3 regions of the Arthrobacter woluwensis genome follow, and region 2 is predicted to be linked to each of the others. Evidence: riboswitches for the same ligand, from Rfam matches in the RefSeq annotation. Region 2 holds a riboswitch; each other region holds the start of a gene.
What was found. A riboswitch is a leader RNA that binds a small molecule or an ion and turns the genes downstream of it on or off. The one in region 2 is predicted to bind thiamine pyrophosphate.
Positions count from the first base shown of each region.

Region 1: it holds a riboswitch for thiamine pyrophosphate, as region 2 does, so the genes downstream of both, QFZ52_RS14445 (ECF transporter S component) here and thiO (glycine oxidase ThiO) in region 2, are expected to answer to the same signal.
Region 3: it holds a riboswitch for thiamine pyrophosphate, as region 2 does, so the genes downstream of both, thiC (phosphomethylpyrimidine synthase ThiC) here and thiO (glycine oxidase ThiO) in region 2, are expected to answer to the same signal.

Region 1 is NZ_JAUSXR010000001.1:3,138,844-3,148,721, reverse strand. Features, by position in the region: gene QFZ52_RS14470 (amidohydrolase) at 1-903, shown strand, start outside; gene QFZ52_RS14465 (DUF4235 domain-containing protein) at 1,007-1,267, opposite strand; gene QFZ52_RS14460 (MMPL family transporter) at 1,417-4,275, opposite strand; gene QFZ52_RS14455 (TetR family transcriptional regulator) at 4,360-5,031, opposite strand; gene QFZ52_RS14450 (DsbA family protein) at 5,102-5,809, opposite strand; TPP riboswitch at 6,102-6,222, shown strand; gene QFZ52_RS14445 (ECF transporter S component) at 6,267-6,881, shown strand; gene QFZ52_RS14440 (ABC transporter ATP-binding protein) at 6,884-8,569, shown strand; gene QFZ52_RS14435 (energy-coupling factor transporter transmembrane component T family protein) at 8,566-9,387, shown strand; gene QFZ52_RS14430 (UDP-N-acetylglucosamine 1-carboxyvinyltransferase) at 9,563-9,878, shown strand, end outside.
Region 2 is NZ_JAUSXR010000001.1:2,354,494-2,364,371, reverse strand. Features, by position in the region: gene QFZ52_RS10735 (DNA-methyltransferase) at 1-536, opposite strand, end outside; gene QFZ52_RS10730 (DEAD/DEAH box helicase) at 545-2,203, opposite strand; gene QFZ52_RS10725 (RNB domain-containing ribonuclease) at 2,469-3,956, opposite strand; gene QFZ52_RS10720 (DUF805 domain-containing protein) at 4,088-5,041, shown strand; gene QFZ52_RS10715 (DUF805 domain-containing protein) at 5,176-5,886, shown strand; gene QFZ52_RS10710 (DUF805 domain-containing protein) at 5,993-6,694, shown strand; gene thiE (thiamine phosphate synthase) at 6,769-7,431, opposite strand; TPP riboswitch at 7,459-7,575, shown strand; gene thiO (glycine oxidase ThiO) at 7,571-8,770, shown strand; gene thiS (sulfur carrier protein ThiS) at 8,767-9,003, shown strand; gene QFZ52_RS10690 (thiazole synthase) at 9,005-9,802, shown strand.
Region 3 is NZ_JAUSXR010000001.1:2,013,942-2,023,819, forward strand. Features, by position in the region: gene trmD (tRNA (guanosine(37)-N1)-methyltransferase TrmD) at 1-198, opposite strand, end outside; gene rimM (ribosome maturation factor RimM) at 202-750, opposite strand; gene QFZ52_RS09175 (RNA-binding protein) at 904-1,146, opposite strand; gene rpsP (30S ribosomal protein S16) at 1,147-1,560, opposite strand; gene QFZ52_RS09185 (ArsR/SmtB family transcription factor) at 1,856-2,221, shown strand; gene QFZ52_RS09190 (hypothetical protein) at 2,206-2,361, opposite strand; gene QFZ52_RS09195 (cation diffusion facilitator family transporter) at 2,401-3,276, shown strand; gene QFZ52_RS09200 (hypothetical protein) at 3,361-3,807, opposite strand; gene QFZ52_RS09205 (VOC family protein) at 3,880-4,758, opposite strand; gene QFZ52_RS09210 (amidohydrolase family protein) at 4,786-5,913, opposite strand; TPP riboswitch at 6,016-6,122, shown strand; gene thiC (phosphomethylpyrimidine synthase ThiC) at 6,116-7,888, shown strand; gene QFZ52_RS09220 (alpha/beta fold hydrolase) at 7,965-8,474, opposite strand; gene ffh (signal recognition particle protein) at 8,478-9,878, opposite strand, start outside.

The DNA.
Region 1 (9,878 bases), 780 kb from region 2:
CGCGAGCTCCGGGACGCCGTCGACCACGGCCCGTCCCACGACCGCCTCCGGCTCGGCCCCATCAAGCTCTACGCGGATGACGTGATCGAGCCCCACACCGCCTGGATGCTGGACGACTACGCGAACCGCCCCGGCCATCGCGGGCACCCGTCGGCGGCCCTGGGCGAACTCACGCGGATCGTCACCGAGCTGGACCGCCTCGGCTTCCAGACCCACACCCATGCGACCGGCGACGGCGGCATCCGCCTGGCGCTGGACGCGATCGAGCACGCCGCGCGGGCCAACGGGACCACGGACCGCCGCCACGGGATCGTCCACGTCGAGTGCCTGGACCCCGCGGACCTCCCCCGGTTCCGTCAGCTGGGCGTCACCGCGGCCATGCAGCCGCGGCACTGCTCCCCGGATCTCGTGGCCGGGACCTGGATGGAGAACGTGGGCGAACAGCGCTGGGACCGTGCCTGGCGGTTCCGGTCGCTCATGGAATCCGGGGCGCATGTGGCCCTGTCCAGCGACTGGCAGGTGGGCGAGATGGACCCCGTGGTGGGCTTCTACTCGGCCCTCACCCGGGCCGGGCTGGACGGTTCGGACGCCTGGACTCCGGCGGAACGGCTCACCCTGGATCAGGCCCTCCGCGGCTACACGGCGGAGGGTGCCTGGGCCTGGCACGCGGAGCACGAACTCGGCGTCATCAGGCCCGGGGCCCTCGCTGATCTGGTGGCCTGGAGCGGGAATCTCTACGACCACGAGCAGGATCCCGCGGCGCTCCTGGAACACCGCGCGGCCCTGACGCTGGTGGGCGGCGAGGTGGTGCACGACGCCGACGTCGATCCGGCGCCGCTGCCCGTCTATGGTGGGCAGTCGCACTGCTCCGCCCACGACAGCCACGCGCCTGCCGAGGGCTGAAAGTCCCAGAAACGCCACGAGTGGGCCTTTCGATCACCGGATCCCGGACGGGATGGTGATCGGAAGGCCCACTCGCGATGCGGGTGGCGCGGCGACCGTCAGATCAGACGACGTCCCGCGACTTGTTGAACTTGGCGATGGCCTGCTGGGTGCCACGGTTGGTGAGGACCTGGATCACGGCGCTCACGGCGGCGGAGATGACCGCGAAGCTGAGGGCCGCGCGGAGGCTCGCCTCGGCGTCGTCGCCCTTCTGGGGCGGCTTGTTGCCCGTGGCCTTCTCCCACGCGGCGTTCACCAGCTTCGACCCCACGAGACCTGCGCCGATGCTCACGGCCGTACCGAGCAATTTGAACAGAAGCTGCATGTTTCTCCCTCACGGTGCTGACAATGCCGTCACCCTAAGCGTAGTACGCAGGGGGTCCAAGCGAAGTCGTGGGTTTGGGAAACGGCCGAACCCCGGAACGACTGAGCCCCCGCCGGTGGGGCGGGGGCTCAGTGCGTGTGCGGGACGGGTCAGCGGCCGGCGTTCACCGGATCGCTCTCGGGCTTGTCGTCACGCTGGGAGTCCTGCTCGCCCGCGGCCGGCACCACGGGGATCATCCCCGTCGCGATCAGCCGCTCGCGCTGACGGGCCTCGCGCCGTCCGCCCGGGACCGGATTGCCCAGTTCGCGGGGTTCGGCGTCCGGAAGCTGGATGAGCGCGTGGGACCCGGTGAGGGCGTGCGGCTCTTCCGGCTGCTCGACGACGACGCGCTTCCCCTTGGCCTTCTTCGCCTTCGCGGGGCCCGCCGCAGCGGTGGCCGGGGCGGAGACGCCCGCCGCAGCCGTGGCCAGGGCCGGCCCGTCGGCGTCGTCGGTCGTGGTGGAGTCCTCACCGTGGCCCTGGTTCAGGCGGGCGCCCTCCACGTCGACATCGGGAAGGTGCTTCTCCAGCCAGGCCGGCAGCCACCAGGCCCGCTTGCCCAGGAGGTGCATGGCCGCGGGGATCAGGGTCATGCGGACCACGAACGCGTCCACCAGCACGCCGAACGCCAGGGAGAAGCCGAGCGGCCGGACCATCGTCAGATGGTTGAAGATGAAGCCCGCGAACACGCTGGTCATGATGATCGCTGCGGCGGTGACCACGACGGCGGCGTGCTTGAAGCCGATCCGGACGGCCGCCTTGGCCTTCGCGCCGTGGACATAGGCTTCGCGCATGCCGGAGCCGATGAACACCTGATAGTCCATCGCGAGGCCGAACAGCACGCCGATCAGGATGATGGGCAGCATGCTCAGGATCGGGCCGGGGTGCGGGACGTCGAACACGGCGCCCAGCCAGCCCCACTGGTACACGGCCACCACGGCTCCGAACGACGCGGCCAGGGACAGCAGGAAGCCCACCGTCGCCAGGACCGGGACCCAGATGGAGCGGAACACCAGGAGCAGCAGGATCAGGGACAGACCCACCACGATGCTCAGGTAGAGCGGCAGGGCTTCGATCAGTTTGTTCGAGACGTCGATGTTCGCGGTGGTCTGGCCCGTGAGGCCGATCGTCACGCCGAGATCCCGCTGGATGTCCGCACCCTTGGCACGGATGTCTGCGACCACCTGGACGGTCTTCTCACTCGCCGGTCCCTCGGTGGGGATCACCTGGAACACGGCGGTCTGGCGGTCATCGCTGAGCTTGGCGGGCACGGCCGCGACGACGCCCGGCACGGAGCGCAGGCGGTCGGCCAGGTCGAGCTGCTTGAGGGCGGCGTCCTGCTCGCTGAGACCGGCCGGGAACTCGCCGACCACCACGATCGGCCCGTTCATGCCGTCCCCGAAGGACGTGCTGATGGTGGAGTACGCCTTGTAGGCGGAGGAGTCGGCGGCCTCGGAACCGCCGTCCGGCAGCGCCAGGTGCAGCTTCTGCGCGGGAAGCGCCACCACGCCCAGCACGACGACGGACACCACCACGGCCAGCCACGGCCACTTGGTGACCCAGGCGCCCCAGCCGCGGGCGGCGTCGTCGTGATCTGCCAGCGGGTGCGCGGCGCTGTCCGCGGCGCGCCGCCAGCCCCGCTTCGAGATGACGCGCTTGCCGATCAGCCCGAGCACCGCGGGCGTCAGGGTCAGGGAGACCAGCACCGACACGGCGACCGTGGCAGCGGCGGCCAGACCCATGAGGCTCAGGAACGGCAGGCCGGGGACGGCGAGGGCGGCCAGAGTGATGACCACCGTGACGCCGGCGAAGAACACGGCATTGCCGCTCGTGCCGGTCGCGCGGGCGACGGATTCCTCCATCGACATGCCGGACAGGATCTGACCACGGTGCCGGTTGACGATGAAGAGGGAGTAGTCGATGCCGACGGCCAGCCCGAGCATGAGGGCCAGGATCGGCGTCATGCTGTTCATCTGGATGACGCCCGAGAGCGCGATGGTGCCACCGACGCCCACGCCCACCCCGGCGATCGCCATGAGGAGCGGAAGGCCCGCGGCGATCAGGGTGCCGAGCATGATGATCAGGACCAGCACCGCCACGCAGAGGCCGATGATCTCCGCGGGGCCGGCCAGGCTCCCCAGATCCTCGGAGAGTTCCTTGCTCGGGTAGACGTTGAGTCCGGTGTTCTCCGTGGCGACGAGGCTCTTCACCACGTGGTCCCGGTCCTCGGTGGAGAGGGCGCTCAGGGAGCCCTTGAAGCTGATCTGCGCGACCGCGACCGTGTCGTCCTTGGAGACGAAGCGGATGCCCTGCGAGGCGTCGGACTTGCGCTTGTTGAAGTCCAGCTCGGCCTGGTGGCTCGCGAGTTCCTTGGCGGCCGCGTCGGCCTTGGCGCGGCCGGCGTTGTAGTCCTTCTCCGCGGCGGCGATCTGGGCGGCTGCGGCCTCGGCCTGGGCGGCGGGCACCTGCACGCCCGAGTTCTGGGCTGCGGCGGCCTGCGCCTTGGCGCTGTCCAGCTGCTTCTTGGCGTCGTCCAGCTGCTTGTTGCCGGCCTCCTGCTGGGCCTTGCCGGCGTCGAGCTGCTTCTGCGCCGCGGCCAGCTTCGCCGGGGCGGCGTCCACCTCGGCCTGCGTGGTGAACGGGTCCACGCTCGACTGGACCTGCGAGGTGCCGTTGAGCTTGGTCAGCGCGTCGGAGACGGCCTTCTTCTGCTCGTCCGTGAACGGCTTGCCGTCCTTGTTCTGGAACACCACGGACGCCGTGCCGCCAGCCGCCTCGGGGAGCGCCTGCTTGAGGTGGTCGATGACCCGCTGTGTCTCGGTCCCCGGGATCTTGAACTCGTTGGTCAGCTGCCCCTTGAACAGCGCGGCGGAGCCGCCCACGGCCAGGAGTACCACGAGCCAGAAGGAGACGACCCACCAGCGGTGCCGGTAGGAGAACTTGCCGAGCCTGTAGAGCAGGAGTGCCATGGTCTGTGCCTTTGTTGGTGCCGGTGGTGCGGAGCGGAGTGCGAGTGGACGGGAGGTCTGGGGTTCCTGGGCGGCGTGAGCCGCTCAGGCGAAGCCGTTGCGGAGGTGCTGGAGGGCCTGGGTGATGAGGTTTCTGAGGACCATGCTGTGGGCATCCGTCACCTGTCCACTGCGAGGAGCCTCGTGCTCCAGCCAGTACTCCATGGCGGCCTTCCCGGCGCCGATGATGGCGCCCACCATGGTTCTGACGAAGAAGGGGTCCGCTTTTGTTCCCAGACGTTCCACCGCGGCGGCGCTGAGCTTACTGGTGGCATCATCCCAGGCCATGAGCTGCCAGCGCTGGACCTGGGGCTGGTTCTCGGTCAGGAGGCACATCCGCGCCATGCGGGAGAGCGATCCGGGCTCGACGAGCGCCATGACCGCGGCGATCGCGGAGTCGAGGATCGTCTCGTCGGCGGGGCGCTGGCGGAACTCCTCGATGGCGCCGTCCAGGAAGTTCTGGACCGTGGCCGCCAGGGCCGCTTCGGGGCTCGGGAAGTAGTTGAAGAAGGTGCGGCGGGAGATGCCGACGGCGTCGGCCAGGTCCTCCGCCGTGAAGTTGCCCAGGCCGTTTTCGGAGAGCAGGTTGACCGCGGCCTCGATGATGGCGGCGCGAGTGGCCTGCTTATTGAGCTCGCGGCGAGAGGTCTTCTCCTCCGCGGAGCCGCCGTGGGGATGATCCGGTGGAGTTCCGTCCAGGAAAGTGGTGGAGTCCATGCTCCGATGCTACGGCAATTTGTGCACCCAGTGCAATTAGGGGACCGAGTGCAAAGTTCGGGGCTGGTGCTCAGTTCCCCAGAACCTGATCGAGCGGGGCCTTCAGGGTGTTGTAGTCACTGGAGTCGACCTGCAGCAGCTGACCTTCCAGCACCAGGGAGGGGGTGCCCCGCAGGCCGAGTTCCTTGGCATCGTCGAGGTCGCGCTGGACGCGGGTCGCGACGGCCGGGGACGTGAAGTCCTTGGCGAAGCGGTCCATGTTCAGCCCCAGTTCGCGGGCGTATCCGGTGAAGGTCTCCGCCTGGCCCGACGTCGACTTGGCCCATTCGGCCTGCTTGCTGAACACGAGGTGGCTCATCTTCTCGAGGGCGCCCTGCTCGGCCGCGGCCTCCACGGCCTTGGCCGCGAGCGGGGCGTTCTCATGCATGGGGAGCGGGAAGTTGCGCACGACGATCCGCACCTCGGACCCGTACTCCTTCTTGGCCCGCTCGATCAGCGTGTCCATCTTGGCGCAGTACGGGCACTGGTAATCGGTGAAGAGGATGAGCGTGGTCCGCGGCTTCGCCGGGTTGGCGATGATCCGCGCATCCGAGGGGACCAGCTTCGCCATGAGCTCGGCGGACGGCGTGGCCGGTGCGGTGGCCGTGGCGCTCGCGGACGGCGCGGAGGCATTGGACGACGACGGCGCCCCGCACGCTCCCAGCGTCCCCGCGGCGACCACGAGGGCCAGCGAGGCGAGGAGGGTCTTGGCGGTCAGTCCGGCCTTCTGGGTGCGCATCAGTCTTCTTCCATCGTCACGTTCGGCTTGCGTGTGAGCCTAACGAGGGCGCGGAGGCGGGGCCAAGTTTCGTGAGGCGGGCCACCCGTGTTTTCTGTAGGCGTGGCGCTGAACTCGCTATGAAGGGTTTGAGGTCGCTACCGGCGACAGCGACCTCCGGCTCTCCCTAGCGAGTTCGGCAGCCGGGAGGCGTCCCGCGCGCACCCGGCCCGGGCTGACTTCCGCGGCACCCGGGGAATGTGACAGCGGGGCCTGCGCCGGCGTCGTCGTGCAGGTATAAACTGGGACGCACAACGAACGACAGGGGAGCGCCGCCACCGCAGGGTGTGTGGGCGCTGAGAGTGCGGAGCAACCGCAGACCCTCGAACCTGATCCGGTTAGTACCGGCGATAGGGAGTCGAGCATCTCAGAACGTGCCTCCGGGCACCTCCCCTCCTGTAATCCCAGGAGGATGACAATGACTACTCAGGCTGTTGCCCAGCGTCGTGGCTGGCGCGTGGTGGACATCGTGGTGGCGGCACTGATCGCCGTGGCCGGTGGCGTGCTGTTCTGGGCGTGGTCCCAGGGCGCGAACCTGATCACCCCGCTGACCGCCGCCTACGCCCCGCTCTCGGGCCTCTACGCCGGTGGCTGGATGATCCCGGCCGTGCTCGGCGCGCTCATCATCCGCAAGCCCGGCGCCGCCATCTTCTGCGAGGCCGTGGCTGCGAGCGGTGAGCTCATCATGGGCTCGCAGTACGGCCTGACCGTGCTGATCTCCGGGCTGCTCCAGGGCCTCGGCGCGGAGCTGATCTTCGCCGCGTTCCTCTACCGGAAGTTCAACCTGCCCACCGCGCTCCTGGCCGGAGCGGCATCCGGGCTCTTCTGCGGCCTCAACGACAGCTTCCTGCCTTGGGGCTGGAACATCGCCTACGACGGCACCGCCAAGTTCCTCTACATCCTCTTCTGCCTCATCTCCGGCGCCGTGATCGCAGGCGCGCTGTCCTGGGTGGCCACGCGTGGCCTGGCCCGGACCGGCGCCCTCGCCTCCTTCGCCTCCCGCAAGGCCCGTACCGAGCCGGTCTTCGGCTGATCATGAGCGGAGTCGCCGGCGGCGTGCAGCCGGCCCGCGTCACGGCACGGGACTGGGGCTGGCGCCACGGCGGGCGCAGCCGCGCTGCTGTGGCGGGACTCGACCTCGACCTGGAACCCGGGGAGAAGGTCCTCCTGCTGGGCCCGTCCGGCGCGGGCAAGTCGACGCTGCTCCACGCCCTCGCCGGAGTTCTCGGCTCTGCGGAGGACGACGACGCCGACGAGTCCGGCACGCTGCTGATCGACGGCCGTGCGCCCAGGGACGCCCGGGGCCGGGCCGGTCTGGTGCAGCAGGATCCGGAGACGCAGGTGGTGCTCGGCCGCGTGGGCGACGACGTCGCCTTCGGAGCGGAGAACCTCGCCGTGCCGCCCTCTGAGATCTGGCCTCGGGTGCGCCAGGCCCTGCACGACGTCGGGCTCGGGTTTCTGCCCCTCGACCACCCCACCCATGCCCTGTCCGGCGGGCAGAAGCAGCGGCTGGCGCTCGCAGGGGTGCTCGCGATGCGCCCCGGACTGGTGCTGCTGGATGAGCCCACCGCCAACCTGGACCCCGACGGCGTGCTCGAGGTCCGCGATGCCGTGATCCGTGCGGTCGCCGCCTCCGGTGCCACGCTCCTGGTGGTCGAGCACCGGGTGGAGGTGTGGAAGGACTCGGTGGACCGTGTGGTGGTTCTGGGTGCGGGCGCCGACGGGCCGTCGGGCGTGGTCGCGTCCGGTGATCCCGACGCCGTGCTCGACGCGCAGGGTGAGGCTCTGGCCGCCCAGGGAGTCTGGATCCCGGGACGGGTGCCGGTGCTGGCGGGCGCGGGCCGTTCCGGAAGTCGCGTCCTGTCCGAGGCCGGCGCGGGCCGTTCCGGAGATCGCACGGTCGGCCGTTCGAGCGCTGGTTCCGTGGCGTCCCGTCCCGCGACGTCGCCTGCCGGCGCGGTCCTTTTGGAAGCCCGCGACCTGGCGGTGAGCCGGGCGTCAGCGTCCCGCCGTGGACTCGCGCCCCGGAAGTCCGTCCCCGTGCTGAGCGGGGTGGAGCTGGAGTTGCGGGCCGGCAGCGCGCTCTCGGTGACCGGGCCCAATGGCGTGGGCAAATCGACCCTGGCCCTCACCCTGGCGGGGCTGCTCGCCCCGGCCGGGGGCGCCGTCGTCGGCTCGTCCGAGTTACTGGCCGCGGGTGCTGCCCTGCCCCGGCACCCGGAGCCGTACCGCTGGAAGGCGAAGGAGCTGATCACCCGGATCGGCACCGTGTTCCAGGAGCCCGAGCACCAGTTCGTGACCGGCAGCGTGCTGGACGAACTGCGCTTCGGGCCGCGGCAGCTGGGTCGCGGCGAGGAGCGCGTGGACGAGCTGCTGCACCGGCTGAGGCTCGACGGCCTGGCCGACGCCAACCCGTACACCCTGTCCGGGGGCGAGAAGCGGCGGCTGTCCGTCGCGACCGTGCTCGCCGCCCATCCCCGGCTGCTGATCCTGGACGAGCCCACCTTCGGGCAGGACGCGCGTACCTGGGCTGAGCTGGGCTCACTGCTGCTCGAACTGCTCGACGAGGGCGTCTCGCTCCTGTCCGTCACGCACGACGCCGACTTCACCCGCGCCCTCGGCGCCACGGAGCTGGTGCTCGGGGGAGCCCCGGGGCCGGAGCTCGCGGGCGCGGCCGCCGTCGTGCGAACCGGGGATGAACCCGGAAAGGGGGAGGCATGAGCGTCGTGACCGAGGACCGCGCCGTCGTGGACCCGTACGCGGCGTCCCGTGCCGAGCTTCCGCTCCTGGGGCGTGCGAATCCGCTGTCCAAGTTCGGCGCGCTCGCGATCATCACGCTCGCCCTCGTGTGGTCGATCGACTGGCTGTCGGCCGGGATCGCGGTGCTCTGCGAGCTCCTCGTGCTGCCGCTGGCGGGCCTGAATCTCCGCCTGCTGTGGACCAGGGCGTGGCCGCTCGTGGCCGCCGCCGTCCTGGGCGGCTGGAGCACGGCGGTGCTCGCCCCGGACAAGGGGCCGCTCATTTTCAGTTTCGGGATCTGGACCATGGGCGAACATTCTCTGCTCCTGGGTGTCGGGTTCCTCCTGCGTGGACTCGCGATCGCACTGCCGGCGGTGATCGTCATGGCGTGCACCGAGCCGACCGACCTGGCCGATGCTCTGGCACAGCTGGCGCGCCTCCCGCACCGCTTCGTCCTGGGCACCCTCGCGGCGCTGCGCCTGGTGGGACTCATGGTGGCCGAGTGGCAGACCATCGGCATGGCTCGCCGGGCACGCGGGGTCGGTGCCACCGGGAACGTCCTGTCCGGGCTTGCCGCGAAGCTGGGGCAGAGTTTCGGGCTGCTCGTCCAGTCGATCCGCCGGGCCTCCCGTCTGGCTGTGACCATGGAGGCCCGGGGCTTCGGCGCCGGGCCGCGAACATGGGCCCGCCCGTCCCGGCTCTCCGCGGTCGACACCTGGGTGGTGCTCGGCTCTGTGGTCATCGCCGGGCTGTCCGTGGGGATCTCGGTGCTGCTCGGCGTCTGGCACGTGGTGTACTGACCGGGCTGAGGGGTGGTCGGGTTTGATGGCCTGGGCTGCTGAGTGGCCTGGGCTTGCGGATCGTGACGCGAAATTCCGGAAGAAATATCGCACCCTGCGACTTAGGTATCCCATATTCACGCCGACGGGCCGGTGATTTGCTTCGCGGTAACTCACATCTGATATATTCATGCTCATGACTGAGACGATGGATCACCTGGCTTCCTGGCTTCGCGACGCCCGCAGCGAGAAGGGCTGGACGCAGGGCAAGCTGGCCGAGGAGCTCGGCACCAGCCAGAGCGCCGTGGCCCGTATGGAGACCGGCAAGCAGAATCTGAGCCTGCGCATGATCCGCCGCTTGGAGGATCTCTTCGAGGCAACGCTCCTGACCCCCGCGCGGCCGCGCGTCACCCACCTGCGGGTGGAGGGCGGACATCAGCTCAGCGGCGCGGTGGACGTCAACAGCAGCAAGAACGCCGGCGTCGCGCTTCTGCTGGCCAGCCTCATCAACC
Region 2 (9,878 bases):
ACCTCGGACGCGTCGAAGTGATACGCCTCCGGGTCTTTGACGTAGACCAGGATGTTGTCGTGCTTGGCGGGCCAGCGGCGACGGGCACGGGCGCCGTAGTCGTAGGCCCAGATGATCTCGTTGAGGAAGCACTCCCGCCCGAAGATCGCGTCGAGCATCACCTTGGCGTAGTGCACCTCGCGGTAGTCCAGGTGCAAGTACAGCGTTCCGTCCGGCGCCAGGAGACGCCATGCCTCCCGCAGCCGGGGCTCCAGGAATGCCCAGTAGTCCTCGAAGGCGTCGTCATAGCGGTGCAGGTCCCCCCGCAGCGTCTGGTACGACCGTCCCTGAAAGCCGATCCGGTCACCTTCGCCCTCCGCGCTGCGGACCATGGTGGTCTGCTGGCGGCGCTGGGTGCGACCCGTGTTGAACGGGGGATCGATGTAGATGAGCGTGAACGAGTCATCCGGCAGGGTCGGCAGGAACCCGGCGTTGTCCGCTTGGACCACCAGGTTCCCGCCGTCCGGCTGCCAGAGCTGTTCAGCGGTCCGGGCCATGGATCCCGTCAGGATTCCTGGGCGGGGGCGCCGGCCTCGCGGGCCACGACCTCGCCGTTGCGGCGGCGGGTGCGGTTGCGCGGGCGGCGGCGACGGGAGTCGTCGTCGCTCTTCTTCTCGGCGGCAGGCGCTTCGGTGGTCTCCGCGGCAGGCTGACGCGTCCGACGACGGCGGCCCTCGGCATCCCCGGACGCCCCCTCGCTGCGCTGGCCACCGGAGCGGCGCTCGCCGCCGCCCTGACGGTCACCGCGGGAGGAGGACGACGGGCGCTTGGCCACGCGCTTGCCGGTCTCGCCCAGATCCTCGAGGACCTCGGCGTCCACACCGGCCAGAACGCGCTTGTCCCGGGGCAGGCGGCCCTTGGTGCCCTCCGGGATGTCCAGATCCGTGTAGAGGTGCGCGGAGGAGGAATAGGTCTCCACGGGCTCGGCGAAGTCCAGCCCCAGAGCCTTGTTGATGAGGCCCCAGCGGGGCATGTCCTCCCAGTCCACAAAAGTCACGGCGGTGCCCTTGTTGCCGGCACGGCCCGTGCGGCCCACGCGGTGGAGGTAGATCTTCTCGTCTTCGACGCACTGGTAGTTGATGACGTGGGTGACGTCGTCGACGTCGATGCCGCGGGCCGCGACGTCGGTGGCCACGAGGACGTCCACCTTGTTGTTGCGGAAGGCCCGCAGGGCCTGTTCGCGGGCGCCCTGGCCCAGGTCACCGTGCAGAGCGGCGGCGGCGAACCCGCGGTCCACGAGCTCCTCTGCCACCTTCGCGGCGGTGCGCTTGGTCTTGGTGAAGATGACGGTGCGGCCGCGGCCCCGTGCCTGCAGGATGCGGGCGACGACCTCGATCTTGTCGAGAGCGTGGGCGCGGTACACCAGCTGGCGGATGTCCCGCTTGGTCAGACCTTCGTCATCGGGGTCGGCCGCGCGGATGTGGGTGGGGCGCGTCATGTACCGGCGGGCCATGGCGATGACCGGCCCGGGCATGGTGGCGGAGAAGAGCATGGTCTGGCGCGTGCCCGCCGGGGTGGCGGCCATCAGCGTCTCGACGTCCGGCAGGAAGCCGAGGTCCAGCATCTCGTCGGCCTCGTCCAGGATCACGATCTTGATGTTGGAGAGGTTCAGGTGGCGCTGCTTGTAGAGGTCGATCAGGCGGCCCGGGGTGCCGACCACCAGGTCGATGCCGTTCTGAAGGGCCTCGATCTGCGGCTCATACGCGCGGCCGCCATAGATGGTGGCGATCCGGACCTGGTGCAGGCGGCTGGCGGTGGCGAGGTCGTTGGCGACCTGCACGGCGAGCTCACGGGTCGGGACGATCACGAGGGCCTGCGGAGCGCCCGGGACCTGCAGCTTCGAGTACTTCGGGTCATCGCTGGTCACGATGCGTTCCAGCGCCGGGACGCCGAAGCCGAGGGTCTTGCCCGTGCCGGTCTTCGCCTGGCCGATGATGTCGTGCCCGCCGAGCGCGACGGGGAGCGTCAGCGCCTGGATGGGGAAGGGGTGGATGATTCCGGCCTGGGCCAGGGAATCGACGATCTCGGCGCGGACGCCGAAGTCCGCGAAGGTCTTCTGGACCTCGGCGTGCGGTTCCGCCGTGGTGGTGATGGTCTCCTCCGGCTCGACACTCTCGGTGCCGCTGGTGTCGACCAGGACTTCATGACTGTGGGTTTCGCTCACGCGTGCCTCCTTGGCATTGCTCCGCCAGCGCCGGGACGGGCGTCTGCCAACCTTGGCGACGGCACCGGTCGTTCCAGGAAAGGTCCCGGAGAAGGCGGAGTACGGGTGGAAGCCGATCGCGGTCTGCGTGGGCCGCACTGGCGGCCATCAGGGGTGCCGGGCCCGTGAAGAACGGGCGGGGCGGGGGAAATCAATGGTCAATCAACGACCGGGCATCCATGACTACCCCCTCATTCTAGGGGATGGAGGGCTGATTCCCCTGATTTCACCCCGCGGCAGCGGCCGGTGAGGCCTCCTCGACCAGGCTGAAGGTGACTGAGCGGCCCTTGACGTCCGCGGCGTCCAGCCGGACCCTGACCCGCGTCCCGGGTTCCATGGCGCCGGTGCAGCGAGCCGAGACCGCTGGGTCGAGCAGCTGGACCGTGGCGACCGGCGCGGTGGCGTTCTTCCCGTTGCCGGTGGAGATGACCACGGCGTCGAAGACCTCGCCCAGGCGGGGCAGCATCACGGCGGCTTCGACGGTGTCGATCGCGGCACGGTCCAAGCGGGACGAGCGCTGCTCGGCCGCCTTCATGAGATCCGGCACCTGAGACAGGCTCTCCCTGGCCCACCCCGGGACCTCGGTGCCCTGGCTGAGCGCTTCGCAGATCACGAGCACCCAGCGGTCGACCAGACGGCGCAATGGCGCGGTCGCGTGCGAGTAGGGCGCCGCAATGGCGGCCTGGACGGTGTCCTCGGGGACCTCGCCGTCGAACGCGACGTAGCCCGCGCCGCGGAAGAGCGCTGCCGCCGCATGGACGATCGCGAGATCCTTCGGCTGAGAGGGGTCCAGTGTCCTCAGGTACTCGCCGTAGCTCATGCCGTCCGGGCCGTCGGCGCTCCACGGTTTGCCGAGCGCGGCGGTCTGGCGTTCGAAGGTCTCCAGCGAGCGCGCGTCCGGAGAGGGCATGGTCCGCAGGATGCCCACCGAGCCGCGCACCATCAGATCCGCGGCCGCCATGCCGGTCATCAGGGAGATCTGGGCGTTCCAGTCCTCCACGGGAAGGGGGACTTCGGTGAGGAGGCGGTACGCGCCGCTCTCCGGGTCCTGCTCCACCACCTGGGCCGGGAGCTTCAAGGAGGCGCCGCCCCGGAGGCGTTCGAGCTCGATCCGTTTCAGACCCACCTCTTTGAGGAGCTGCAGGCATTCGCTCGCGGTGCCGCCGTCGATCGCCTCCTGCACGCCCTGGTAGCTCAGCTTGGCGCGCGAGCGGACGCGGGCCCGGTGGACCGTGGCGTTCACGACGGCGGCGGTGGAGTCGAGCGTGAACTCCCAGAGGAAGGCGGACCGGTCGACGTCGGGCAGCAGGCTGCCGGCATCCTCGGAGATCGCTTCCGGATGGAGCGGGATCCGGCCGTCGGGAGCGTACAGGGTGAGCCCGCGACGACGGCATTCGGCGTCCAGCGCCCCGCCCGGCGCGACGAACGAGGGCACGTCCGCGATCGCGTAGTAGACGGTGTACCCGTCCTCATGACGCTCGATGAAGAGGGCCTGGTCCAGATCCGTGGACGACGCCGGGTCGATGGTCACGAACTCCACGTCGGTGCGGTCCTGGTCCGGAAGCACGTGGGCGCGGATGGCACGCTCGGTCTCCTCAAGGACCTCGGGCGGGAAGGCCCGGGGGACTTCGAGTTCTTCGCGGAGCGCGGTGAGCGCCTCCGCGAGACCGTCCTGAACTCCTGGGGCGCCACTGGGGATCCATGTGTTCGTCACGCTCACAGGCTAGCCCCCGGGCGGACTTCCGGCTTCCCCGACATCCCACCGGGCCCGGCTTCTGGCATACTGACAGCAAAATCATCACCGCGTGTCACGGCCGTCAAGGCCAGTCAGGAGCAGGGCCAGCCATGACGAATCAGCCCGAGTCCCAGCAGCCGCAGCCTCAGCAGCCGCCGGTTCCCCCGCAGCGCCCCCAGAACGCACCGACCCAGGGTGCGCCGGCTCAGCCGGGCCAGGGACAGCAGCAGGGGCAGCCGCAGCAGTACGGCCAGCAGCAGTATGGCCAGCAGAACTGGAACCAGCCGCAGCAGTACGGCCAGGGTGGACAGCAGCCCCAGCAGTACGGGCAGCAGCCTCAGCAGTACAACCAGCAGCAGTACAACCAACAGCAGTACGGCCAGGGCCAGCCCACGCAGCAGCAGGGTTACCCGCAGCAGGGCCAGTACCAGCACACCGGCCAGCACCAGCAGTACGGTCAGCAGCCGGCCGCCCAGTATCAGCAGGCCGCCCAGGCTGCGCCGCAGCAGTACGGCCAGGCGAGTGGATCGTATGCCCAGCAGGCGTACGGTCAGCAGCAGCCCGTCTACGGTGGCCAGTCCGCCGCGGCGTCGGGCCCCCTGGACCCGGGCGCAAGCCTCGGCTTCATGGCGGCCATCAAGACCGTGTTCCGGAAATACGCCACCTTCACCGGCCGGGCGGGCCGTCAGGAATTCTGGTGGTGGTTCGTCTTCGTGGCCGTGATCGCGGTGGTTCTCAGCACCCTTGCGGCGATCTTCTTCGGCACCGGTCTGTCGCAGGCGGTCGCCAACGGTGACTACACGGAGATCCCGGGCACCGGCCAGGCCCAGGTGAACACCAATGCCCTGATGATCATCGGTTTCATCTTCTGGGGCATCGCGGGGCTGTTCTCGCTGGCGGTGATCGTGCCGACCGCGGCCGTCGGGGCTCGCCGTCTGCACGACGCCAACTTCAGCGCCTGGTTCCTGCTCCTTTACCTCGTGCCGATCGGCAACCTGGTGCTCCTGTTCCTGTGGGCTCAGGCTCCCAAGCCCGAAGGCGCGCGCTTCGACGCGAGTTTCTGACGCCGTCGTCGACGGCCAGGATGGAGCCTTGAAAGGCCGCCACGGAGACTCTCCGTGGCGGCCTTTCCTTTCCCTGGAGCGTTCGGTGGGCGAGACTGGCGGGAGAACAGGACAACACCAGGGAAAGCGTGATCATGAGCCAGCCTCCGAACCACCCCGGCGACACCCCTCCCATGACCGGCACGCAGCCGTCGCAGCCCGGCCCCCAGCCGGTCCAGCCTGGCGCGGGCGTCCCGGTCCCACCGGACACCGCGCCGGGGTACTCACAGCAGTACCCGCAGCAGTACCCCCAGGCCTACCCGCAGCCTCATCCGCAGGGCGGTCTCGCCTGGCAGACTCCCGCGTGGCAGGCGCCGGGATGGGGTCAGCCCGTCCCGTTCGTGCCACGCCCCCGCGTCGGGTTCGTGGACGCCATCAAGTCCGGCTTCCGCAACTACGCCACGTTCAACGGCCGTGCGGTCAACTCCGAGTTCTGGTGGTGGTTCGTCTTCGAGTACCTGGTGCTCGGGATCCTCGGCTATGTGGCGTACTTCTTCCTGTTCGCCGGCATCATGACGTCGCTGGGCGGGGCGCTGTCGACGTCGTCCCGACGCGGTTACCGCAGTCCGGAGACCGACTTCATCTGGAGTGCTCCGCTGGTGGCCGGAATCGTTCTGGGCATCCTCTTCCTCATCGTGGCACTGGCGCTTCTGATCCCCGGGCTCGCTCTGCGGGTCCGCCGTCTGCACGACGCCGGTTACAGCGGCTGGTTCGTCCTGCTGAGCCTCGTGCCGTTCGGCTCGGTGGTCGTGCTGGCGCTCCTTGCCATGGAAAGCAGTCCCGAAGGCATGAAGTACGGATATTGAGCCTGTTCAATGGGGAGTTTTCCCCATTGAGCGAAGGCTGGATGTGGTGGAGACTGTACGGTGAAGAAGCATCAAGCGCACCCATGAACAGGGAAAGAACAGGACCATGACGCAACAACCCGATTGGCAGAACAACAACGGCGGCCAGCCGCAGCAGCAGCCGCAGCAGCCGCCGCAGCAGCCGTCCTACGGCCAGCAGCCTCCTCAGGCACCCCAGTACGGGGCCCCTCAGGCGCCGCAGGCTCCTCAGTACGGCCAGCAGCAGCCTTACGGCCAGCAGGGCTACCAGCAGCAGCCCTCCAGCCCCTACGGCCAGCCCGCCTATAGCGGCGGCCTCTACCCGCCGTACGTCCCGCGCCCGAGCGTCGGGTTCTCGCAGGCCATCAAGATGGGCTTCGCCAACTACGCGAACTTCAAGGGCCGCGCCAGCCGGAGTGAGTTCTGGTGGTGGTACCTCTTCCAGGCACTGGTGGCGGGCATTCCGGTAGCCATCGGCTACGGTCTGTTCATTGGTGGGATCGTCTCCCAGTCCGCCTACTCGGACTCCTCGACCGGTTACACGTCCTCCTCGGACGTCACTTTCACGGGAGCGATGGTGTTCGGCATCATCCTCCTGATCCTCGGTGGCCTCATCAGCCTGGCTCTGCTGGTGCCGTTCATCGCCGTCGCGTGGCGCCGTCTGCATGACGCAGGCTTCCCCGGCCCGATGTTCTTTCTCACGTTCATCCCGTACGTGGGTGGCATCATCCTCATCGTGCTGTGTGCCATGCCCAGCAAGCCCGAGGGCATGAAGTACGAAGTCCAGTAGCTCCGGCTGCGACGACCACGGCCCCGGCGCCTTCGCGAGAAGGCGGCCGGGGCCGTGGCGGTTTAAGAGAAATGTCAGGCGTCGGGAAGCTCCGCCAGCAGGCGCCGGGCGGCGTCCGCGGGGTCCGAGGCCTCGGTGACGGCGCGGACCACCACCACGCGCCGCGCCCCGGCCTCGACCACCTGGGCCACGTTGCTGTGATCGATGCCGCCGATGGCGAACCACGGCACGGAGGTCCCGGTCGAGTCCGCGTACCGGACCAGATCGAGACCCACCCCGGCGCGGCCGGGCTTGGTCGGCGTCGCCCAGAGCGGCCCTGCGCAGAAGTAGTCGGTCTCGCCGCGGGCCGCGGCAGCGAGGGCGGCGTCCACCTGCTCCGGCGCGTGGCTCGAGAGGCCGAGCAGGACGTCGTCGTTCAGCAGAGAACGCGCGGCAGGCAGCGGCAGGTCCTTCTGGCCCACGTGCAGCACCGGGCTGCCGGACAGGCGAGCGATGTCGGCCCGGTCATTCACAGCCCAGAGCTTCCCATGGCGTTCGGCGGCCTCCCGGAGCACCGTGAGGAGTTCCAGTTCCTCGGCCGCTTCGATCTTCTTGTCCCGCAGCTGGATGATGTCCACCCCGCCCGAGTACGCGGCGTCCACGAAGTCCGCGAAGTCCCCTCGTTCCGCGCGCGAATCCGTGCAGACGTACAGCCGTGCGGCGGCGAGGGATGGTGTCGCAATTGCTCGATTACCCATGGGCTTCAGCCTAGTTCCTCTAGACTGGTGCGGTACTGCGGGAGCCGGAGCGGATGGTCACATTCGCCGGCTGAGAGGGCTTGAGCGCCGACCGCCACACCTGATCCGGCTAGTACCGGCGTAGGGAAGGACGAGGAGCATGGAGCAGGAGCCGGCGGACGTCGCGGTGATCGGCGCGGGCATCGTGGGCCTGGGGATCGCCTGGACGCTGCTGCGCTCCGGCCGCCGCGTGACCCTGATCGACCCGGCGCCCGCACAGGGCGCGACCTTCGCCGCCGCCGGCATGCTGGCCCCGGTGAGCGAATACCACTATCAGGAGGAAGCCCTCCTCGGACTGACGCTGGAATCGGCGGCGCTCTGGGAGGATTTCGCCGCCCCCTTCGGACCCCTCAACGGCCACCGGACGACGCCGACCCTCGTGGTGGGCTTCGACGCGGCCGACCGTGCCGCGCTCGCCGACCTGCAGGCGGCGCAGCAGGCGCACGGCCTTGAGGTTCAGACGGTGTCGCTGCGCGAGGCGCGTCGGATGGAGCCTCTGCTCTCGCCCCAGCTGTCCGGCGCGTTCCTCACCCCGAGTGACCATCAGGTGGATCCGCGGGTCCTGCACGCCGTGATGCTGGAGGCCTTCCGACGCGACGGCGGGACGGTGCTGACCGAGCGCGCGGATGCGCTGCATTGGTCGGCGGACGACGACGGCGGCTCCACGGCGGGCCGGGTGACGGGGGTCCTGCTCGCCTCGGGCCGTGTCGTGACCGCGGACGAGGTCGTCGTGGCGAACGGCCTGGCATCGCCCGAACTGCGAGGGCTTCCCGAGGGGCTCGACCTGCCGCTGCGCCCGGTGCACGGGGACATCCTGCGCCTGCGGGTCCCGGAACGCCTGCGGCCTTTCCTCTCCGCGACGGTGCGCGGCTCGGTCCGTGGCCTCCCCGTCTACCTCGTGCCCCGCGACGACGGCACCGTTGTCATCGGAGCGACCCAGCGCGAGGACGGGCAGGCCGGAGTGTCGGCGGGCGGTGTGCACCAGCTGCTCCGGGACGCACAGCAGCTGGTCCCCGCAGTCGCGGAGCTCGAACTCGAGGAGATCACTGCCCGGGCGCGGCCCGGGACACCGGACAACGCGCCACTGCTCGGGCGGGTCGCCGCGGCAGGCAGCGGCGAGGTGGCGGGTCTAGTCATCGCCACGGGATTCTTCCGGCACGGCGTCCTGCTGACGCCGGTGGCGGCCCGGGCGGTCCTGGACCTGCTCGACGGACACTCCGACGGGCGCTGGGCGGCCTTCCGGCCCGACCGGTTCAGCCCGGGACTTCTGAAGGAGAACACAGTGGAGGCGCACGCATGAACATCACGGTGAACGGCGAACAGCGCGCCGTGGGGGAGGACGCCACCGTGGCGGTCCTGGTCTCTCAGGTGACGGGTCGCGAGATCCTGGCCGATGGACGGGCCGCGGACGGACGCCGCGTCGGGATGGCCGTGGCCCGGAACGCCACCGTGATCCCGCGGAGCCTGTGGTCCGGGACCGCGCTGGAAGACGGCGATGAACTGGAACTCGTGACCGCGGTGCAGGGAGGCTGACATGACGGAGATCCTGCAGGACCAGAGGCTCGATCCGCTGGTGGTGGACGGCGTGGAGCTGGGCTCCCGGCTCATCATGGGCACGGGAGGGGCACCGAGCCTGGACGGCTTGGGCGCTGCGCTCGTCGCCTCCGGGACCGAGCTCACCACCGTGGCGATGCGCCGGTACAGCCCGGCACAAAGCGGCTCCTTGTTCCAGCTGCTCGTGGACCAGGGGATCCGCGTCCTGCCGAACACAGCCGGATGCTTCACGGCGCGCGACGCCGTGCTCACCGCGGAACTGGCGCGCGAGGCTCTGGAGACGGACTGGGTGAAGCTCGAGGTCATCGCCGATGAGCACACGCTGCTCCCGGATGCCGTGGAGCTCGTGGACGCTACCGAGCAGCTCGTGTCCCGGGGCTTCAAGGTCTTCGCCTACACGAACGACGACCCCGTCCTGGCCCTGCGCCTCGAACAGCTCGGCGCCACGGCCGTGATGCCGCTGGGCGCCCCGATCGGCACGGGGCTGGGCATCCTCAATCCGCACAACATCGAAGTGATCGTCTCCCGGGCGTCCGTTCCCGTCGTGCTCGACGCCGGCATCGGCACCGCCTCGGACGCGGCGCTGGCGATGGAACTGGGCTGTGACGCGGTGTTGCTGGCCACGGCCGTGACTCGTGCACAGGACCCCGTGCGGATGGCGACAGCGTTCCGGCATGCCGTGGTCGCGGGCCGCCTCGCCCGGACCGCAGGCCGCATCCCCCGGCGGGAGCACGCCCTGGCCTCGTCCAGCATGGAGGGCCGGGCCGAGTTCCTCTGAGGCGCGGGCTCGACGACGGCGGCTTCCGGGCGTGTGCGCGCACTGCGGGCCACGCTTGATCGCGGGCTGATTCCGC
Region 3 (9,878 bases), 340 kb from region 2:
CCACGGCTCGGGCTTCATGACCATCCCGGCGCCACCACCGTAGGGGGTGTCATCCACGGTGCGGTGCCGGTCGGTGGTGAAGTCGCGGAGGTCGTGGACCTCGAGCGACAGGAGGCCGTCCTGGCGGGCCTTGCCGAGCAGCGAAAGCCCCAGCGGCTGCAGGTACTCCGGGAAGATGCTGATGACGTCGATGCGCATGGGTCAGGCCTCGTCGCCGGACGGGGCGGAGCCCTCCTGCTCGGCGTTCAGTTCCAGCAGTCCCGGCGGCGGAGTGAGCAGCACGTAGCCCTCTTCGGGGTCGATCTCCGGGACGATCTCATCCACGAACGGGATCAGCACGTCCCGGCCGTCGACGGTGCGGATGACCAGCAGATCCTGGACCGGCATGGTGCGGAGTTCGGCGACGGTGCCGACCTTCTCCTCACCCACGCGGACCTCCAGGCCGAGCAGTTCGTGCTCGTACCAGCCCTCGTCCTCGCCGTCGTCCTCGAGTTCGTCGCTGTCCACAAAGAGGTAGGTGCCACGGAGCTCCTCGGCACGGTTACGGTCCCGCACGGCGTCGAATCCGAGCAGGAGCGTGCCCTTGTTCCAGCGCGCGCTGGTCACCGTCAGCGGGCCGTTGGCCGCGGGCTCGGTCACGAACTCGGTGCCGGGCGCGAAACGGCCCTCGGGATCGTCCGTGAACAGTTCGACGGTGACTTCCCCACGGATGCCGTGCGGCCTGCCCAAGCGTGCAACCTGGAGCTGCATGTTCCACCTACCAATTCATGTCTGTCGATGGCGCCGGGAGCGCCGGGTTTACACCGTGAAGGTCTTCTGAGGATGTCATCTGACGGGAACGGCCCCTCCACCACGAGGGCGGAGGGGCCGTTCCGGCTTTAGCCTTGTCTTCGCAGGCCGGTTCTAACGACGGCGTTCGCCGTCGACGACGTCCACGCGGATGGGGCCACCCTCGGAGAGGGCACCCACCACCGTGCGGAGCGCGCGTGCCGTACGGCCCTGACGGCCGATGACCCGGCCCAGGTCGTCGTCGTTCACACGAACCTCGAGGCTCTCACCGCGGCGGCCGTTCTTGGCGGCTACGGAGACATCCTCGGGGCTGTCCACGATGCCGCGGACCAGGTGCTCAAGAACCTCGGGAAGCAACTACTCAGCCTCGGTGGTCTCGGCGGCTTCCTCGGAAGCCTCCTCAGCCTTCTTGGCCTTCGGGGTGATGGCTTCCGGCATGACGACGGAGTCGGTGGACGGAGCCACGAAAGCCGGCTTGGCTTCCTTGGTCTTCAGGGTGCCCTCGGCGCCCGGGAGACCCTTGAACTTCTGCCAGTCACCGGTGATCTTGAGGAGGTTCAGAACCTGCTCGGTCGGCTGAGCGCCAACGGACAGCCAGTACTGAGCACGCTCGGAGTCGACCTCGATGTAGGAGGGCTGCTCGGTGGGGTGGTACTTGCCGATCTCCTCGATGGCACGGCCATCGCGGCGGGTGCGGGAATCCGCAACGACGATACGGTAGTACGGTGCGCGCATCTTGCCGAAGCGCTTAAGGCGAATCTTAACGGCCACTGTTGTGGTCACTCCTGTTTCTGAAACGGGGTTGAACCCAGCGTTCTGCTCCCGTGGGGCGGGCCATACTGGAGGGTTCGAAAGGAACATGATCATGCACGGGAAGAGGGGCCACGCAGATCAGGTACCCGTCCATTATGCCAGAGACGGCCAAGGGTGCCTAATGCGCCGCGCAGCGCGCTGAACCGTCGGGGCCCGACGCCGGATATCGAGCCCCGGAGGCGCCGGGGGCTTCGTGTCACTCCCCCATCCCTCCACATGACATCCCGCGATGCCATCGTGCAATAATCTGCGTATGGACGCAGATAAGCAGATATGCGGAATGGATCCCGACGGTCAGTTCGTGGAACTGGCCGTGGAGGTCTTCACCCTGCTCGCGGACGCCACCCGGGTGCGGATCATCCTGGCGCTGCGACGCGAGGAGGAACTCTCCGTCAATCATCTCGCCGAACTTGTGGGCAAGTCCCCCGCCGCAGTGTCGCAGCATCTGGCCAAGCTGAGGATGGCCCGGATCGTCGCCACCCGGCAGGAAGGGCAGCGAGTGTTCTACCGCCTCGAGAACGAGCACGCCTCCCAGCTCGTCTCCGACGCGATCTTCCAGGCGGAACACTCCCTCGGCGGCCTCCCGCGCCACCACCACACCGGTCAGGGCGAGGCATGACGACGGACGAGCACGCGCACGGACACGACGCCGGACATCCGCATGGCCACGGAGCGCACGGCCACTCCCACGATCACGGCCACGGCCACGGCCATGACCATGACCACGCGCACCCCTCGGGGCTGAAGGGGTTTCTCCACGGGCTCTTCGTCCCGCATTCCCACGACACGTCGGACTCGATCGACGATGCCCTCGAAGCGCATTCAGAAGGCATCCGCGCTCTGAAGCTGAGCCTCGTCATCATGCTGCTCACCACTGCCGCGCAGGCCGCGGTGGTGGCCTTCTCGGGTTCGGTGGCCCTGCTGGCCGACACCATCCACAATCTGTCCGACGCTCTGACGGCGGTGCCGCTGTGGATCGCCTTCGTGCTCTCCCGCCGGGCCGCGACCCGGCGCTACACCTACGGCTTCGGCAGGTCGGAGGATCTGGCGGGCCTGTTCATCGTGCTCATGATCGCCCTCTCCTCCGTGATCGCCGCCTGGGAGGCCGTGGACCGGATCATCACGCCGCGCCCGGTGGAGAACATCGGCTGGGTGATCGCGGCCGGCGTCATCGGCTTCCTCGGCAACGAGGCGGTGGCGGTCTACCGCATCCGGGTGGGCCGGCGGATCGGATCGGCCGCACTCGTCGCCGACGGCGTCCATGCCCGAACCGATGGTTTCACGTCGCTCGCCGTGGTGCTCGGCGGCGTCGGAGTCCTGCTCGGCTTCCCTCTCGCGGATCCCCTGGTCGGACTGCTGATCTCGGTCATGATCGCCGTGCTGCTCATCGGCACGGTCCGTTCCGTGGGACGCAGGCTCATGGACGGCATCGAACCGGAACTCGTGGACCGCGCCGAGCATGCCCTCGAACACGTCGCGGGAATCGAGGCGGTCGAGCGCGTGCGCCTCCGCTGGGTCGGTCACCGTCTGCACGGCGACGCCGTCGTCCGCACCTCGGCCCTCACGCTCGCCGAGGCCGATCTGGTCGCGGAAGACGCCGAGAAATCCCTGAAACGGCACCTGCCCAAACTGGACGAGGTGACGGTGCGGGTCACCGCGACCGGCCCGTCCTGAGCCGGATTCGCAGGCTTCCCGGCAACAGAAAGGCGCGTGGGCGCCGGCCTCTCCAGGCCGGTGCCCACGCGCCTTTCGCAAACGTCAGGCCGAGTACAGGTACAGCCGGTTCCGGGAGGAGGAATCGGTCCTGCCCGCGAGCGCGGACAGGGCGAGCAGGTACTGCTGCGCCTCACCGGCCGCGAACGGCACGTCCTCGTCAGCCGCCCACTGGACCGCCACCGACTGGAGCGCCGGGTCCTCGCCGTCGCTCTGGTAGCCGGGCAGTTCCTCCAGAACGCGGACGGCGGAGGCCGGGAAGGCGTACAGCTCGTCGACGGCGATGTCCGCCATCTCAAGTTCCTGCTCGCCCTGGGTGTGCACGGCCTGTGCGGCCAGAGAGCACAGCTGCTCGACTTCGAAATCACTGATGCCGGGGATCCGGAGAGCGGACCCGTCCGGGGCCGCACCGCCGGACAAAGCCTTGGCCCGCTGCAGGGCCTCCTGGTGAGTGGCGATGAAGACCTCTACGAAAGCGTTCGACTGGCTCATGTCATCCTCGGGTTCGTCGGTGGCGCTGGGGTTCCCGGATCTCCAGGACGACTGGAGCCGGATGGCTTCAGGCTATCCCACCGCGACGCGCACCTGGTTGCGCCACGGGTCTTCGAAGCGCAATTCCGCACCGGTGTGGTGATGGGTCACCCCGGCGACGAGCAGACGGTCCGCGAGCGCCGCGACGTCGTCGTCCGCCGGGACGTGGAGGAGGACCTCGCCGAGGCCCAGCGTGTCCTTGCGGGGACCGGCGCCGCGGCTGTTCCACACGTTCATGGCCATGTGGTGGTGGTAGCCGCCCGCGGAGACGAAGAGCGCGCTGTTCCCGATCTCGGCGGTGCGCTCGAAGCCCAGCGTGTCCACGTAGAAGCGCGCGGCGGTCGCGACGTCGCCGACCTGCAGATGCACGTGCCCGACGTCGGCACGCGCCTGCCGCTGCTGCTGCAGCGCCGTCTCGCTCAGGTGCTCCCCGAGGTAGCCGTTGGGGTCCAGCGGCAGCGAGTCCATGACGACGGTGCTCCCGTCCCAGGACCATTCGCTGCGCGGGCGGTCGTAGTACAGCTCGATGCCGTTGCCCTCGGGGTCGCCGAAGTAGAACGCCTGGCTGACCAGGTGATCGGCGCTGCCCTGGAAGAGCCGCGCGTCATAGGAGGCGGCCGTGGCCAGCGTCGCGGCGAGGGACGCCTGATCTTCAAAGAGGAGCGCCGTGTGGAAGAGCCCGGCCTCTCCCCTGCCCGGCAGCTGCAGTCCGGCGGCCGGCTCCAGGTGGACGAGGGCGGAGTCGCCACGGCCGAGGTAGAGGCCGCCGTCCTGTTCGGCGACGACCTCCAGGCCAAGGGCGCGCTGGTAGTAGTCGCTCATGAGGTTCATATCGGCGACCTTGAGCATGACGGTCCCCATGCTCAGATCGGCGGGGAGGAGGTCCTGGGACTGCGGGAGCGAAGTGTTCATACCTCTAAAATTACTTGAAGCTTCAATTTATTCCATCCCGGTGGCGCGTTTTTCACCCGGCAGGTCGCCGTTCAGGACCACACGGCGCGGCGCGGCCAGCGTTCCCAGGTTCCGCCGCGGGTCCTGTGCATACAGCACCACATCCGCCGGGGCGCCCTCTTCGAGGTTCTCCGCCCCGAGCCACTCGCGGGCCGACCAGCACGCGGCGTCCAGGGCCACCACCGACGGCAGCCCGGCACGGTGCAACTCAGCGATCTCGTCCGCGATCCGCCCGTGCGCGATCACGCTGCCCGCGTCCGTCCCCGCGAAGACCTGCACCCCCGCGGAATAGGCACGCGCGACGTTCTCGTAACGCCGCTCCCAGAGGGCGTGCATATGCGCCGCGTAGACCGGGAACTTCGGCTCGGCCTGCGCCACGATGTCCGGGAACGTGGCGATGTTGACCAAGGTGGGGACGATCGGAATACCCGCCTCCACGAGCCGGGGCAGGTGCTCCGGCTGAAGTCCCGTGGCGTGCTCGATGCAGTCGATCCCGGCGGCGATGACGTCGTCCAGGACCTCCTCCCCGAAGCAGTGCGCCGTGACCCGGGCGCCCTCCTCGTGGGCCGCGGCGATCGCCTCCGCCACCAGTTCGGCGGGGAACGATGGGCGGAGGTCCCCGGCGTCGCGGTCGATCCAGTCCCCCACCAGCTTCACCCAGCCCCGCGCGTCAGCAGCCACGGAGAGCCGTGCCTGCTCGCGGACGGTCTCGACGAGGTCCCGGTCCTCGACCTCGAGGGCCAGGCCGCGGAGGTAGCGACGGGAGGCGGCGACGTGCCGCGCCGCCCGGATGATGCGCGGCGCGTCGGCCCGCCCGGCGAGCCAGCGGGTGTCCGCCGGGGACCCGGCGTCGCGCACCAGAAGAGTGCCGGCGGCCAGGTCGGCGCGGGCCTGCGCCAGGGAGGTGGGTTCGTCCGCGGCGCCGCCCTCCACGAGGCCGATGTGGCAGTGCGCGTCCACCAGGCCGGGGACCACCCAGCCGTCCAGCGTGAGGTCCGGTTCCACCGTGGGCATCCTGAAGGTCAGGCGTCCGTCCACGGACCAGAGCCCGAGCGCTTCGTCGTCCGGCCCCAGCAGAACGGGGCCCGTGAACTCGATGACTGGGTGACGTCGCATGTCCGGCATGGCTTCAAGCGTAGGTCAGCGAGCCTGCGAGTGGGAGATGACGGTCACGAGCCGGGCGTTGCGGAGCGCCCCGTCCGGACCGTGCTACGGTGTTCGCGACCACACGGGTGTCCCAGGAGGGGCTGAGATCGGACTGCCACTGTCCGGACCGTAGAACCTGACCGGGTAATGCCGGCGAAGGAAGTGAGTACCGATGAAATCCTTGCAGCAATCCCCTGCCCACAGCCTGGAATTCCTCACGGGAGACGACGGCATCGCCGTGCCCGTGACGAGCATCCAGCTGGACGACTCCCCCGACGGCACGGCCAACGCCCCGTTCCAGGCGTACCGCACGGTCGGCCCGGGCAGCGATCCCGAGCATGGCCTGCCGGCCCTCCGCGCCGGCTGGATCGCATCCCGCGGCGACGTCGAAGAGTACGAAGGGCGCCAGCGTGATCTGCTCGACGACGGCCGCTCCGCCGCACGCCGCGGCGCCGCCTCCCAGGAGTGGCGGGGTGCGCAGCGCCCTCCGCTCAGGGCACGGCCCGGGCGGCGGGTGACCCAGATGCACTACGCCCGCGCCGGGATCGTGACTCCGGAGATGAGATTCGTGGCGCTCCGCGAGAACTGCCCCGTGGAGCTGGTCCGTTCCGAGGTCGCGGCCGGGCGCGCGATCATCCCCGCCAACATCAACCACCCGGAATCCGAACCGATGATCATCGGCAAGGAGTTCCTGGTCAAGATCAACGCGAACATCGGCAACTCCGCCGTGACCAGTTCCATCGCCGAGGAGGTCGACAAGCTCCACTGGGCCACCCTGTGGGGCGCCGACACCGTCATGGATCTCTCCACCGGAGACGACATCCACACCACTCGCGAGTGGATCCTGCGGAACTCCCCCGTGCCGATCGGGACCGTGCCCATCTACCAGGCGCTGGAGAAGGTCAACGGCGACGCCTCGGCGCTCACCTGGGAGGTCTTCCGGGACACCGTGATCGAGCAGTGTGAGCAGGGCGTGGACTACATGACCGTCCATACCGGGGTGCTGCTGCGGTACGTGCCCCTCACGGCGGACCGCGTCACCGGGATCGTGTCCCGCGGCGGCTCCATCATGGCCGGCTGGTGCCTGGCGCATCACCAGGAGAACTTCCTGTACACGCACTTCGACGAACTCTGTGAGATCTTCGCGCAGTACGACGTCGCGTTCTCCCTGGGTGACGGGCTGCGCCCCGGCTCCACCGCGGATGCCAACGACGCCGCACAGTTCGCCGAACTGGACACGCTCGCCGAACTGACCAAGCGGGCGTGGGAGTACGACGTGCAGGTGATGGTGGAAGGACCGGGACACATCCCGTTCCACCTGGTCCGCGAGAACGTGGAACGCCAGCAGGAACTCTGCGACGGCGCCCCGTTCTACACGCTCGGCCCGCTCGTGACGGACGTCGCCCCGGGTTACGACCACATCACCTCGGCCATCGGCGCCACGGAGATCGCCCGCTACGGCACGGCCATGCTGTGTTACGTCACGCCCAAGGAGCATCTGGGGCTGCCGAACAAGGACGACGTGAAGACCGGTGTGATCACGTACAAGATCGCGGCCCACGCGGCGGACCTGGCCAAGGGCCACCCGGGAGCGCACGAACGGGACGACGCCCTGTCCAAGGCCCGGTTCGAGTTCCGCTGGAAGGACCAGTTCTCGCTGTCCCTCGACCCCGCCACGGCCGAGGCCTTCCATGACGAGACGCTGCCCGCCGAACCGGCCAAGACGGCACACTTCTGTTCGATGTGCGGGCCGAAGTTCTGTTCCATGAGGATCTCCCAGGACATCCGACGGGACTTCGGTTCGCGGGAAGCTCAGGAGGCCACGGTGGAGGAAGCACTGGCTCAGGAAGCACTGGCCGGGATGGCGGCGAAGAGCCGGGAGTTCCGGTCCCAGGGCGGCAAGGTCTACGTGGAATCGATCCCGGTGGGCGCACCCCAGGACTGAGTCGCAGGAATGCGGGGTCATTTGATGCCGGATGGTCCGTCCGGAGCCGGCCTTAAGTGACCCCGCAATGCGTCTCTCAGGCGGTTCGGCGGAGGAAGTCCTTGATGGCGGCCGCGCCCTCGGCGGAATCCTGCGGCCGGTGACCTCCGGGCGCCACGACGTGTTCCGCCCCGGACTCGGCCAGGAGCCGTGCGGTGCGCTCATAGGCGGGCTCCCACCCGCCGGAGAGCACGAGCATCGGGACACCCGGGATGATCGCACCCTCGGTCCCCTGGGGACGGGGCGCGGTGAGGTCCGGCAACCAGGGTTCGCACAGGACCAGGGCCCGCACCAGTGAGGGATACTCGACGGCGGCCTGCACGGCCGCCGTCGAGCCCTCGCCATGCGCCACAAGGACGGACGGCACGTCGGCCAGGGTGCCGAGGACCGCCTCGGCGTCGAGGGCCTGACCGTCCGGCTGCTTGAGGAACAGCGCGTCGAATTCGAGCGCCAGTCCGTGCTGCCGCGGCCAGGCGGCGGCCCCGGACGCGTCACGCCCGGGGACGAAGACCACCCGGGGCAGCGCGCCGGTGCTGTTCAGGACCAAACCTTATTTGCCCAGGAACTTCTCGAAGCCCTTGGGGAGCTCCATGGTGGACGGGTCGAAGTCCTGCGCCTGCTGCCCGAAAGCGGCGCCGGACGGGGCGCGGTTCGCCTTCCGGGCCTCGGCCTCGCGCAGTTCCTGAGCGGCCTTCGCCGGGTTGCCCGAGCGGGCCTTCTTCTTGCCGGCGTTCTTCTTGGCCGCCTTACGAGCCGTTCCGCCACCGGCGCCCATCGACATGCCGGGCATCCCCGGCATACCGCCCTGCGCCATCTTCTTCATCATCTTCTGAGCCTGGCCGAAGCGCTCCAGGAGGCCGTTGACCTCGGAGACGTGCACGCCGGAACCACGGGCGATGCGGGCGCGGCGCGAGCCGTTGATGATCTTCGGCGCCACACGCTCGTGCGGGGTCATGGAGCGGACCATCGCCTCGACGCGGTCGATCTCGCGCTCGTCGAACTGCTCCAGCTGCTGACGCATGTTCTGTGCGCCGGGCATCATCATGAGCATCTTCTTCATCGAGCCCATTTTGCGGATCTGCTGCATCTGGGCGAGGAAGTCCTCGAAGGTGAAGTCCTCCTGGTCGGCGAACTTCTTCGCCATCCGGGCTGCTTCGTCCTTGTCCCAGTTCTGCTCGGCCTGCTCGATCAGGGACAGGATGTCGCCCATGTCGAGGATGCGGGAGGCCATGCGGTCCGGGTGGAAGAGCTCGAAGTCGTCCACGCCTTCGCCGGTGGAGGCGAACATGACCGGCTTACCGGTGACAGAAGCGACGGAGAGGGCGGCGCCACCGCGGGCGTCGCCGTCGAGCTTGGACAGCACGACGCCGGTGAAGTCGACGCCCTCGTGGAAGGCGTTCGCCGTGTTGACGGCGTCCTGGCCGATCATCGCGTCGATGACGAAGAGGACCTCGTCAGGGTTGATCGCCTCGCGGATGCGGCGTGCCTGGTCCATCATCTCGGCGTCCACGCCGAGACGTCCGGCGGTGTCCACGATGACCACGTCGTGCAGCTTCTGGCGGGCCTCGGCCACGCCGGCCTCGGCGACGGCGACCGGATCGCCGGTGGGGACGTCGAATTCGCTGGTGGTGCCCGGGTGCGGCGCGAAGACCGGCACGCCGGCGCGCTGGCCGACCACCTGGAGCTGCGTCACGGCGTTGGGACGCTGAAGGTCACAGGCCACCAGCAGCGGGCTGTGGCCCTGGCCCTTGAGCCACTTGGAGAGCTTGCCGGCCAGGGTGGTCTTACCGGCGCCCTGGAGACCCGCGAGCATGATCACGGTGGGCGGGTTCTTGGCCAGACGCAGGCGGCGGGTCTCGCCGCCCAGGATCGTGACGAGCTCCTCGTTGACGATCTTGACGATCTGCTGGCTCGGGTTCAGCGCAGCGGAGACCTCGGCGCCGAGGGCGCG